Regions from separate parts of the Isoptericola sp. NPDC057191 genome, predicted to be linked through region 3. Evidence: predicted binding sites of a transcription regulator. Region 3 holds the regulator's gene; each other region holds the start of a gene.
The links. The regulator LexA, encoded in region 3, represses DNA repair genes until DNA is damaged. The targets are predictions, from matches to a motif close to TCGAACANNTGTTCGA.
Positions count from the first base shown of each region.

Region 1: the regulator LexA is predicted to act here: its motif matches at 1,574-1,589, upstream of ACFT55_RS07305 (DUF222 domain-containing protein).
Region 2: the regulator LexA is predicted to act here: its motif matches at 1,779-1,794, upstream of ACFT55_RS14635 (SAV_6107 family HEPN domain-containing protein).

Region 1 covers NZ_JBHUWC010000035.1:391-3,656, reverse strand. The annotation lists gene ACFT55_RS07305 (DUF222 domain-containing protein) at 1-1,553, opposite strand, end outside; gene ACFT55_RS07300 (SAM-dependent methyltransferase) at 1,723-2,439, opposite strand; gene ACFT55_RS07295 (3-isopropylmalate dehydrogenase) at 2,581-3,266, shown strand, end outside.
Region 2 covers NZ_JBHUWC010000127.1:872-4,137, reverse strand. The annotation lists gene ACFT55_RS14650 (proteasome assembly chaperone family protein) at 1-268, shown strand, start outside; gene ACFT55_RS14645 (cold-shock protein) at 449-652, shown strand; gene ACFT55_RS14640 (spermidine synthase) at 724-1,719, opposite strand; gene ACFT55_RS14635 (SAV_6107 family HEPN domain-containing protein) at 1,921-2,316, shown strand; gene ACFT55_RS14630 (DNA polymerase IV) at 2,313-3,266, shown strand, end outside.
Region 3 covers NZ_JBHUWC010000026.1:741-4,006, reverse strand. The annotation lists gene ACFT55_RS06110 (ATP-dependent DNA helicase) at 1-529, shown strand, start outside; gene ACFT55_RS06105 (L-lactate dehydrogenase) at 539-1,498, shown strand; gene lexA (transcriptional repressor LexA) at 1,552-2,340, opposite strand; gene ACFT55_RS06095 (LysM peptidoglycan-binding domain-containing protein) at 2,619-2,957, shown strand; gene nrdR (transcriptional regulator NrdR) at 3,104-3,266, shown strand, end outside.

The DNA.
Region 1 (3,266 bases), on a different contig from region 3:
GAGACCCACTCGAGCGTGCCGGCCCAGCCGTCAGACCCCGCTGCGCCTCGGGTGGCTGAGGGGTGCGGTCGTCGGGCCTTCGGGGCCGGGATCTGCGTGACCTTCCAGGTGGTCTGGTGTTTCAGGACGTGATGTCGGCGACAGAGCGCCGCGAGATTGGTGGCGTTCGTGGTGCCGCCGTCGCCCCAGGCGACGGTGTGGTCGAGGTCCGCTCGCTGGGCGGGGTGGGTACAGCCGGGGAAGCGGCAGGTGGTGTCGCGTTCACGGACCAACGCCTTGAGGTCGGCGGGCACGGCGTAGGTGGTGCGTCCGTGCGACAGGACGGTGCCGGTCTCGGGGTCGGTGAGGATGCGCCGGAGTGACGGGGCGAGGCCGGTGAGCTGTCGCGCGGTGCCGGGGTCGATGGGGACATGCCCGTCCATCGTGGCGGGAGCGTCGGTGATGCCGAGCAGGGAGAGCACAGGGACCGTGACGGTGACCCGCGGCCGGATCGAGCGGGCCAGCGTCGCCAGTGACGGCCCGTCGCGCGGCGGTTCGACGGTGGGGATGTCGCAGTCCTTGACGGCGTCCGCCCTCCGTCCCGTCATGCCGTCGTCGAGCGCGCCGTCATCGAGAGAGCCGTCATCAAGGAGGAGGGCGGCGAGGGTGTCGGCGCGGGCCTGGGCCAGGGTGCGCGGGTCGCCATCGGCGAGGAGGTGCCTGCCGGATCGCGTGAGTCGGTCGTGGGCCGCATGGGCCAACGGCGCCGGCAGGTGGGCGACCAGCCAGGCCATGCCGTCGCGGCCCTCGTCGAGGTAGACCGCGCGGTGCTGGGCGGCCTCGGCGTGCCGGACGTCGGCCGGGACGGGGTGGGCCGACTCGCGGGCGCGGCGGGTCGTGGTGCCGGCCTGGGTGGGCGTGCAGGTGATCTGGCCGGTGGCAGGGTCGGTGGTCGAGGCGAGGACGGATCGTTCGATCTCTCGTGCTTCGGTGGGCGTGAGGTCGCTGAGGTGCTTGGTGACCTGGACAGCATGTGCCCAGGTCAGGCGCCCCTCGCCGAGAGCGGTCAGAGTCGCGGGTGCCTTGGCGGTCAGGGTGACGGCGTGGTCGGTGAGGCCGCCCGCGGCGTGCTCGCCGACGTGCAGGATGGTGGCGATCTCGGCGACGACGGCGCGGTGGGCGAGCTCGAGCCTGCGGGCGGAGGGTGCCCGGCGCACGGCCGGGTCGCTGCTGTCGACGAGGTCGGGCTCCAGGAGCACGGCCAGGTCGACGGCTCGTGCCAGCAGCACGGCGCGCCGGGCGTGCAGCGTCGCGACGCGGGCCTCGAGGTCGGCAAGCTCGTCGAGCACGCCGTCCAGGTCGGCCAGGCACGACGGCGGCGTAGGTGCCGGGGTGCCCGCTGCACTGCCTGTCGCCACGGCCTGGTGGCGTGATCCCTCGTCGAGCAGCTCGCGCGTGGAGGGCTCCCACGTGCGCGGCAGCGCGGCCAGCCGAGCCGCCTCGACCCGCAACCGCGCGCCGTCGACCGTGCCGGCAGAGGTGCCGGCGACCGGGTCGGGGAGCGTCGTCGTCATGCCCCGATCCTAGGCGAGGTTCGAACACCTGTTCTATCGCGGGCGCCAACCTGTGGACAGCTGCGCCGCCGGCTCTCCGAGGCAACGGCTTCCTGGCGGACGGCGCGCGCCTCGTCGACGAACGTCCGGGCCTCGCGGAGGTCCGCCAGGTGCGCCGGCGGGCGGGCGGCTACGCGGGCGTGAGCACCAGCCAGGCGAAGCCGACCACGCCGCGGTAGCCGCCCAGGTACTCGTCGCGCCGCTGGTCGGAGAAGGCGCGGGCGCCCGGCGTGCCGAGGCGTTCGATCCCCGCACGCCAGTCGGACTCGAAGTCGTCCCACTCCGCCTGCGACGAGGCGGCGGCGTGCAGCACGCGGAACCCCGCGTCCGTGGCGGCGCGGGCCAGGCCGGCGAGGTCGGGCAGGTCGCCGAAGACCTCCCGCACCGCGGCGTCGGGCTCGGCGTCGTAGACGCCGTCGCCGAACAGCAGCCTCCCGCCGGCCTCGGTGCGGCGGTGCAGCGCGGTGAGCGCGGCGGGGGCGGAGCCCCAGATGTGGCCGGCGCCGACGTTCAGCACCACGGTCGCCGTCGTGTCCCACGTCGTCGCGTCCCCCTCGTGGAAGGCGACCCGGTCGCCCAGGCCTCGCGTCCTCGCCCTCTGCCTGGCGCGCTCGAGGTCGGCCGGCGCCCGGTCGACGCCGTCGCCGGCGAGGCCGTGCCGCTCGCACAGCCGCAGCAGCAGCTCGCCGGAGCCGCAGCCGAGGTCGAGGACGTGGGCGTCGGGCGTCGGGGGCGCGAGGCGCTCGACGAGGTCGGCCGCCCGGGCGGCGCCGAGGGGGGAGTTGAAGGTCAGGTTCTGGGCGGCCGCGTCGAAGTACGGCCGGAGGTCCTCGTCGTCCGGGGTCATGCCGCGATCGTGGGCGCCCCGGGTCGCCCCGACAAGCCATTTGTCGAGGGTGCACGCGTGACCTGCGAGGTCACGTGGCATGGTGTCCGAAGAATGAGATTTCTGTCCGCATCATGACCCCGTGGGCTTAGGCTCGCTCCCATGACGCGGAGCATCGACCTGGCAGTGGTGGCCGGCGACGGCATCGGTACGGAAGTCGTGGAGCAGGGCCTCGCGGTCCTCGAGGCGGCGGTGTCCGGTGCGGACGTGAAGGTCTCCACGACCGAGTTCGACCTCGGCGCGCGCCGGTGGCACGCCACGGGCGAGACGCTCACCGACGCCGACCTGGCAGCCATCAAGGGTCACGACGCGATCCTCCTGGGCGCGATCGGCGACCCGAGCGTGCCGTCGGGCGTCCTCGAGCGCGGTCTGCTGCTCAAGCTCCGCTTCTCGCTCGACCACTACGTGAACCTGCGACCGGGCAAGCTGTACCCCGGCGTGACGAGCCCGCTGGCCAACCCGGGCGAGGTGGACTTCGTCGTCGTCCGCGAGGGCACCGAGGGTCCGTACGTGGGTAACGGCGGCGCGCTGCGCGTCGGCACCCCGCACGAGATCGCGACCGAGGTGTCCGTCAACACCGCGTTCGGCGTCGAGCGCGTCGTGCGCGACGCCTTCGCCCGCGCCCAGGCCCGCCCCCGCAAGCACCTCACGCTGGTGCACAAGCACAACGTGCTGGTGCACGCCGGGCACCTGTGGCGCCGCACCGTCGAGGCCGTGAACGCCGAGTTCCCCGACGTCACCACGGACTACCTGCACGTCGACGCGGCCACGATCTTCCTCACGACCAA
Region 2 (3,266 bases), on a different contig from region 3:
GCTGCGGCACGTGGAGCGTGCCACGGGCCTCGACCTGGCCACGGGCCTCCTCGCCGAGGCGGCGGCCGACGCGACCATCGAGGTCGAGAAGCAGGTCGGGGAGTCCACGGAGGTGAAGGCGGTCGTCCGGGCGCTCGAGGAGCAGTACGACGCGTTCACGCGCTCGGTGGGTCGCCCGAGCCTCCTGGCCGAGCAGGCGCCGCTGCCCACGGCGGAGGAGCTGGGTGCGGAGTTCGAGCGCTTCCTGGCCCAGCAGGACGACGACTGACGTCCGCAATGGTCGTTGCGCCGCATCCGTGGCATATCCGTGGCACTGCAGTGTGGTCCGTGCCACACTGACCGCGTTGCAGAGGCGTTCCCTCGCAGGAACCGGGGCAGCGGCCTGTGCAGCGGCGGGTGGCCGCCCGGTGTGCCCGTGACCGCAGTGACGGAAGGTCGAAGGATCAGCATGGCGCAAGGTTCGGTGAAGTGGTTCAACTCGGAGAAGGGCTACGGCTTCATCGCACAGGACGACGGCGGCGCCGACGTCTTCGTGCACTACTCCGCGATCCAGTCGCAGGGGTACCGCAGCCTCGAGGAGGCCCAGCGGGTCGAGTTCGAGATCACCCAGGGTCCGAAGGGTCCGCAGGCGGAGCAGGTCGTCCCGCTCTGAGTCCCCGGCTCGCCTGACGGCGGCCGCGTCCCGGCGTCGGGGCGCGGCCGTCGTCGTGTCAGGACGCCTGGTCAGGCGCCCGCGAACCGTGCCAGCTCCGCGCCGGCGAGCAGGCGCGCGGGCACCGGCAGGCTGCGGAGGCGGCGTGCGAGGGCCGCGTCGTCGAGGTCGACGTCGGACCGGTCCCCGCGGGCGACGACGGTCGCAGCCTCGGCGCCGCCGGTGACGTCGGGGCCGGTGGCGTCGGGGCCGGTGGCGCCGGTGGGGCCGTCGGCGGGGCTGCCGGGGGCGTCCTCGGTCGTGGCGCGGACCGCGACGAGCACCACGTTGCCGTAGCGCCGCCCTTTGAGGATCGCGTGCTCGGCGACCACCCCGAGGCGACCGCCGTCCAGGGCGTCGCTGCCGAACGCCTCCGCGAGGTTCGCGACCTCCCGTCGTGCCAGGTGCAGCGGCGGGCGGTCCGCGCAGTTGGCGAGGAGGACGCCGCCCGGCCGCAGCACCCGGTGCGCCGCGGCCGCGAAGGCCTCGTCGGCGAGGTGGTCCGGCGTCCGGTCGCCGGCGAACACGTCGCGCACGACGACGTCGAAGGACTCCGGGGGCAGGGAGGCGAGGGCGTGGCCCGCGTCGTCGGCCCGCAGCCGCAGCCGCGGCGCCCGGGGGAGCCCGAACCACGTGCGCACGAGCTCGAGCAGGCGGGCGTCCACGTCGACCCCGAGCTGGCGCGAGTCGGGGCGCTCGTGCTCGACGTGCCGTGCCAGCGCGCACCCGGCCGCGCCGAGGTGCAGCACGCGCAGCGGGCCCGCGGGGAGCCCGGCCAGCACGGCGGCCATCTGCTGCATGTACTCGAAGGCGAGGAAGCCGGGGTCGGCGAGGTCGAGCGCCGAGCTGGGCACGCCGTTGACGTGCAGCGTCACCCGGTCGGCGTGGTCGGGGTCCTGCTCGACCCGGGCGGTGCCGGTGTCGATCGGGACCTCGCCGACGGGGAGTGTCGGTGCGTCGGAGGATGCTGGGTGGCGTCGGCCGGACCGGCGGTCGGGGCGGGAGCCGCCTCGGGAGGTGCGGGACATGCGCACCAGTCTCCCCGTTCGGGGCAGGCCGCGGGTCCGGGTCCGGCGGTTGACAGGAATCGAACAGGTGTTCGACACTGGCGGGACGCGGGAGAGTCCGCGGAGCACGGGAGGTGCAGGATGTCGGCTCGGACGGGATCTGCAAGAGCGGTGCACGGTCGTGGCGCGCCCGGCACGGGCGCGCTGCCCCCGAGCCCGGAGGTGACCAGGCTGCTGGACCGTTCCGACGCCGAGCTCGCGGCGGCGGCGACGGCGACCGACGCCGCGGACAGGTTCGTGCACGCCCATCTGGCCGCGCTCCGTGCGGCAGCCGCGGTCGTGGCGCTCCGCGGGCGCCCGTCGACGCGGAGCCGGGCTCGGTCCGTGTGGGACATGCTGGCGCTCGTGGAGCCCGAGCTCGCCGCCTGGTCGGGCTACTTCGCCTCGGGTGCCCGCGTGCGGGCCGCCGTCGAGGCAGGGCTGGAGCCCGAGGTCGACGCCCGCCGCGCGGCCGAGCTGGTGGCGTGCGCGGAGGACTTCCGTGACGAGGTGGGCCTGCTCGTGGACCCGCGTGCAGGTTTTGCGCGACCGCTCGCCGTGGCGCCGGCGGCGTCGTGAGCCGAGGCCCGCGGGCGGCCGGGGCGTTCCGCGACTGGGGCTCGGACGAGTCCGGGACGTCCGTGCTGCACGTCGACATGGACGCCTTCTTCGCGTCGTGCGAGCTCGTGCGGCGTCCGGAGCTCCGCGGGCGGCCGGTGATGGTGGGCGGTCGGGAGCGGGGCGTCGTGCTCGCCGCCACCTACGAGGCGCGAGCGTTCGGGGTCCGCTCGGCGATGTCGATGGCGGCGGCGCTGCGCCTGTGCCCGCAGGCGGTCGTCGTCCCGCCGGACCACCGGCTCTATCACGACGTGTCCGAGTCCGTGATGGAGCTGTTGTCCACGGTCACGCCTCTGGTCGAGCGGATCTCCGTCGACGAGGCCTTCCTCGACGTCAGCGGGGCGCGCCGCCGGCTCGGGGCGCCGACCGTGATCGCCGCCCGGCTGCGCGAGCAGGTCCGCGCCGAGCACGGGATCACCTGCTCGGTCGGCGTCGCGCAGAACAAGTTCGTCGCGAAGCTCGCTTCGACCCACGCCAAGCCCGACGGGATGCTCCTGGTGCCGGCGGACGCGACGGTGCGGTTCCTGCGGACCCTGCCCGTCGGGGCGTTGTGGGGCGTGGGGGAGAAGACGGAGGCCGCCCTCGCGCGCTGGGGCATCACCACGGTGGCGGAGCTCGCCGACACCGACGTGCCGACCCTGCAGGCGGCCGTCGGTTCCGTGTCCGGGGCGCACCTGCACGACCTCGCGTGGGGGCGGGACCCGCGGCCGGTCGTCCCCGGGCACGAGGAGCGCAGCGTGGGCGCCGAGACGACCTTCGAGCGCGACCTGTGGGACCTGGACGAGGTGGAGCAGCGGATGCTGCTGCTCGCCGACCGCGTCGCCGCACGGCTGCGCCATCAGGGCGTGGTCGCCCGCACCGTGGCGCTCAAGGTGCGCACCAGCGACTTCCGCACGCTGACCCGGTCGCGG
Region 3 (3,266 bases):
CGAGGCAGCGGGAGGACGCACCCTCGGTCTGTTCTCGTCGCGGCGCGCCGCGCTCGCGGCGGCGGAGGCGATGCGCGAGCGGCTCGAGGTGCCCGTCCTGTGCCAGGGGGACGACCAGCTGCCCACCCTGGTGCGGCAGTTCGCCGACGACCCGGCGACGTGCCTCTTCGGCACGCTCTCGCTGTGGCAGGGCGTGGACGTACCGGGCCCGAGCTGCCAGCTCGTGCTCATCGACCGCATCCCCTTCCCGCGTCCGGACGACCCGGTGAAGGCGGCGCGCGCCCGGTCGGTGGAGCAGGCGGGCGGCAACGGGTTCATGCAGGTCTCCGCCACGCACGCGGCACTCCTGCTGGCGCAGGGGGCCGGGCGGTTGGTCCGCACCGGCGAGGACCGCGGCGTCGTCGCTGTGCTGGACCCGCGCCTCGCGACCGCCCGCTACGGGTCGTTCCTCACCCGGTCCATGCCGGACTTCTGGCCGACGACGGACGGCGAGCTGGTCCGCGCTGCGCTGCGGCGGCTCGACACCTAGCCTGGGGCCGTGGAGAGCACTCGCAGCACGACCAAGCTCGCGATCGTCGGCGCCGGGGCGGTGGGTTCCACGCTCGCGTACGCCGCGCTCGCCCGTGGCGCGGCGCGGTCCGTGGCCCTGATGGACGTCAACCGCGCCAAGGTGGAGGCCGAGGCGCTGGACCTCCGGCACGGCGGCATGTTCATCCCTCAGGCCGAGATCGAGGGTTCCGACGACATCGAGGTGTGCCGCGGGGCCGACGTCGTGGCGGTCACGGCCGGGGCGAAGCAGAAGCCCGGCCAGAGCCGCCTGGACCTGGCCGAGGCGACCGTGGGCCTCACGAAGAAGATCCTGCCGCAGCTGCTGGAGGTGGCGCCGGACGCGATCTACCTCATGGTGACCAACCCCGTCGACGTGGTCACCTACGCCGCCCAGGAGGTCAGCGGTCTGCCCCGGGAGCGGGTCTTCGGCAGCGGCACGGTGCTCGACTCGTCCCGGCTGCGCGACGCCCTCGCCCGGCACTGCGGCGTCGCCGTCGGGAACGTGCACGCGAACATCGCGGGCGAGCACGGAGACTCGGAGATCGTGCTGTGGAGCTCGGCGTCGATCGCCGGGGTGCCGCTTCTCGACTGGCGTCCCTTCCGGGGACGCCCGCCGCTCGACGAGACTGCCCGCAGCCAGATCGCCACCGACGTGGTCGAGTCCGCCTACCGGGTCATCGCGGGCAAGGGCGCCACCAACTACGCCGTCGGCCTGGCCGCCACCCGCATCATCGAGGCGGTCCTCAACGACGAGCACCGCGTGATGAACGTGTCCTCGCGACTCGACGGGTTCTACGGGATCAGCGACGTCTGCCTGTCCGTGCCGTCACTCGTGGACCGGCGCGGCGTGGCTGAGACGATCGACACCCCGCTGTCCGACGACGAGGTGGCAGGCCTGCGGGCGTCGGCCGAGGGGATGCGCGAGGTGCAGCGCCGGCTCGGCCTCTGACGGTCCGCGCCACCCGGCGACCTGGTGCCGCACCGGCGGGCGGGTGAGCGCCCTCAGAGGCTGCGGAGCACCGCCACGACGCGTCCCAGCACCTGGGCCTCGTCCCCCGGGATCGGGGAGTAGGCGCTGTTCTGCGGCATGAGCCAGGTGTGCCCGCCGGTCTGCTTGAAGGTCTTGACCGTGGCCTCACCGTCGATCATCGCCGCGACGACCTCGCCGTTCTCCGCGACCGGCTGGCTGCGCACCACGACCCAGTCGCCGTCGCAGATGGCCGCCTCGACCATCGAGTCGCCGGCGACCTTCAGCAGGAACAGGTCACCGTCGCCCACGATCTGTCGAGGGAGCGGGAACACGTCCTCGACGACCTGCTCGGCGAGGATCGGGCCGCCGGCCGCGATCCGCCCCACGAGCGGGACGTAGGACGGCGCCCCCGCGGCCTCTGCGTCGGAGCCGGCGACCGACCCGGCGACGAAGCCGGACGTCCGGGGAGCGGGCTCGTGCCCCGCAGCCTCCGCCGCCGGCGACTCCGGGTCGACGACCTCGATCGCACGCGGCCGGTTCGGGTCGCGGCGGAGGTAGCCCTTGCGCTCGAGCGTCGTGAGCTGGTGCTTGACCGAGGAGGGGCTCGCCAGGCCGACGGCCTCGCCGATCTCCCGCATCGTCGGCGGGTATCCGCGGTCCTCGACGGAGCGCCGGATCGTCTCCAGCACCCGCCGCTGGCGCGGCGTGAGGCGGTCGGCCGAGGGGGCGAGCTCGCTCACCGACGCCAGGGCGACCGGGGGTGCCGCCGGGGCGTCCTCGCGGGTCTCCGCCTGCGCCCGCCACGGCGCAGCAGCCGTCATGGACGCCGGGGCCTGGTCCCGTCCGCTGGTCATCGCGTTCTCCGTCCTGCAGGGGCGCGGCCCGTGGGCGGGCCGATGAAATCCGACAAACCTTCCATCGCGCTGCTGGTCACTCTAGGCCAGTTCGGGCGGGACATCAAACATCTGTTCGATCAGGTCTCGACCGTGTCGCCGGGGCGTGGTACACCTAGTACAGCAGTTCGACGTACAGGTGTTCGACGAACGGATGTTCGACGGGCCGCCGCGGCGGCGACACGACGCGTACCGGAGGTAGGACGATGCAGAACCCGCGCAGCACCACGGACGCACCGGGGTTCCTCGGGCTCGGCGGGCTTCGACTCACCCGCCGGGGCCGCGCGGTGATCGCGGTCCTGGTCCTCCTGGTCCTCGTCGGCGCAGGGCTCGTCGGGCAGCGCGCGGTGGCCGAGTCGCCGGGCTCGGGCGTGGAGGTGCGGCTGCACACCGTCGCGCCGGGGGAGACGCTCTGGCAGTACGCGCAGTCGGTGCGCGACTCAGGCGAGGACCTGCGCGACGTGGTCGCCGACCTGCGCGAGCTCAACGGCCTGACGACGGCCGAGCTGCAGACCGGACAGGTCGTGCTCCTCCCGCAGGACTGAACCCCCGCGCTGGTGCGGTGGTGGACGGCGGTGCGGACGGGTCCGCCGCGATGGGAGGATAGACCCTGCTTGCGCCCTGCGCGGCCCGCCGCTTACGTTGTCGGGCAGCCGGGCGCCGGTCCGGAGCCGAGCGCAGGAGACCAGCGATGCACTGCCCGTTCTGCCGCCATGCGGACTCGCGAGTCATCGACTCGCGCACCTCCGACGACGGTTCGTCCATCCGCCGACGGCGGCAGTGCCCGGCGTGCCAGCGTCGCTTCACGACGATCGAGACGGCGAGCCTCTCGGTCGCCAAGCGATCGGGCGTGA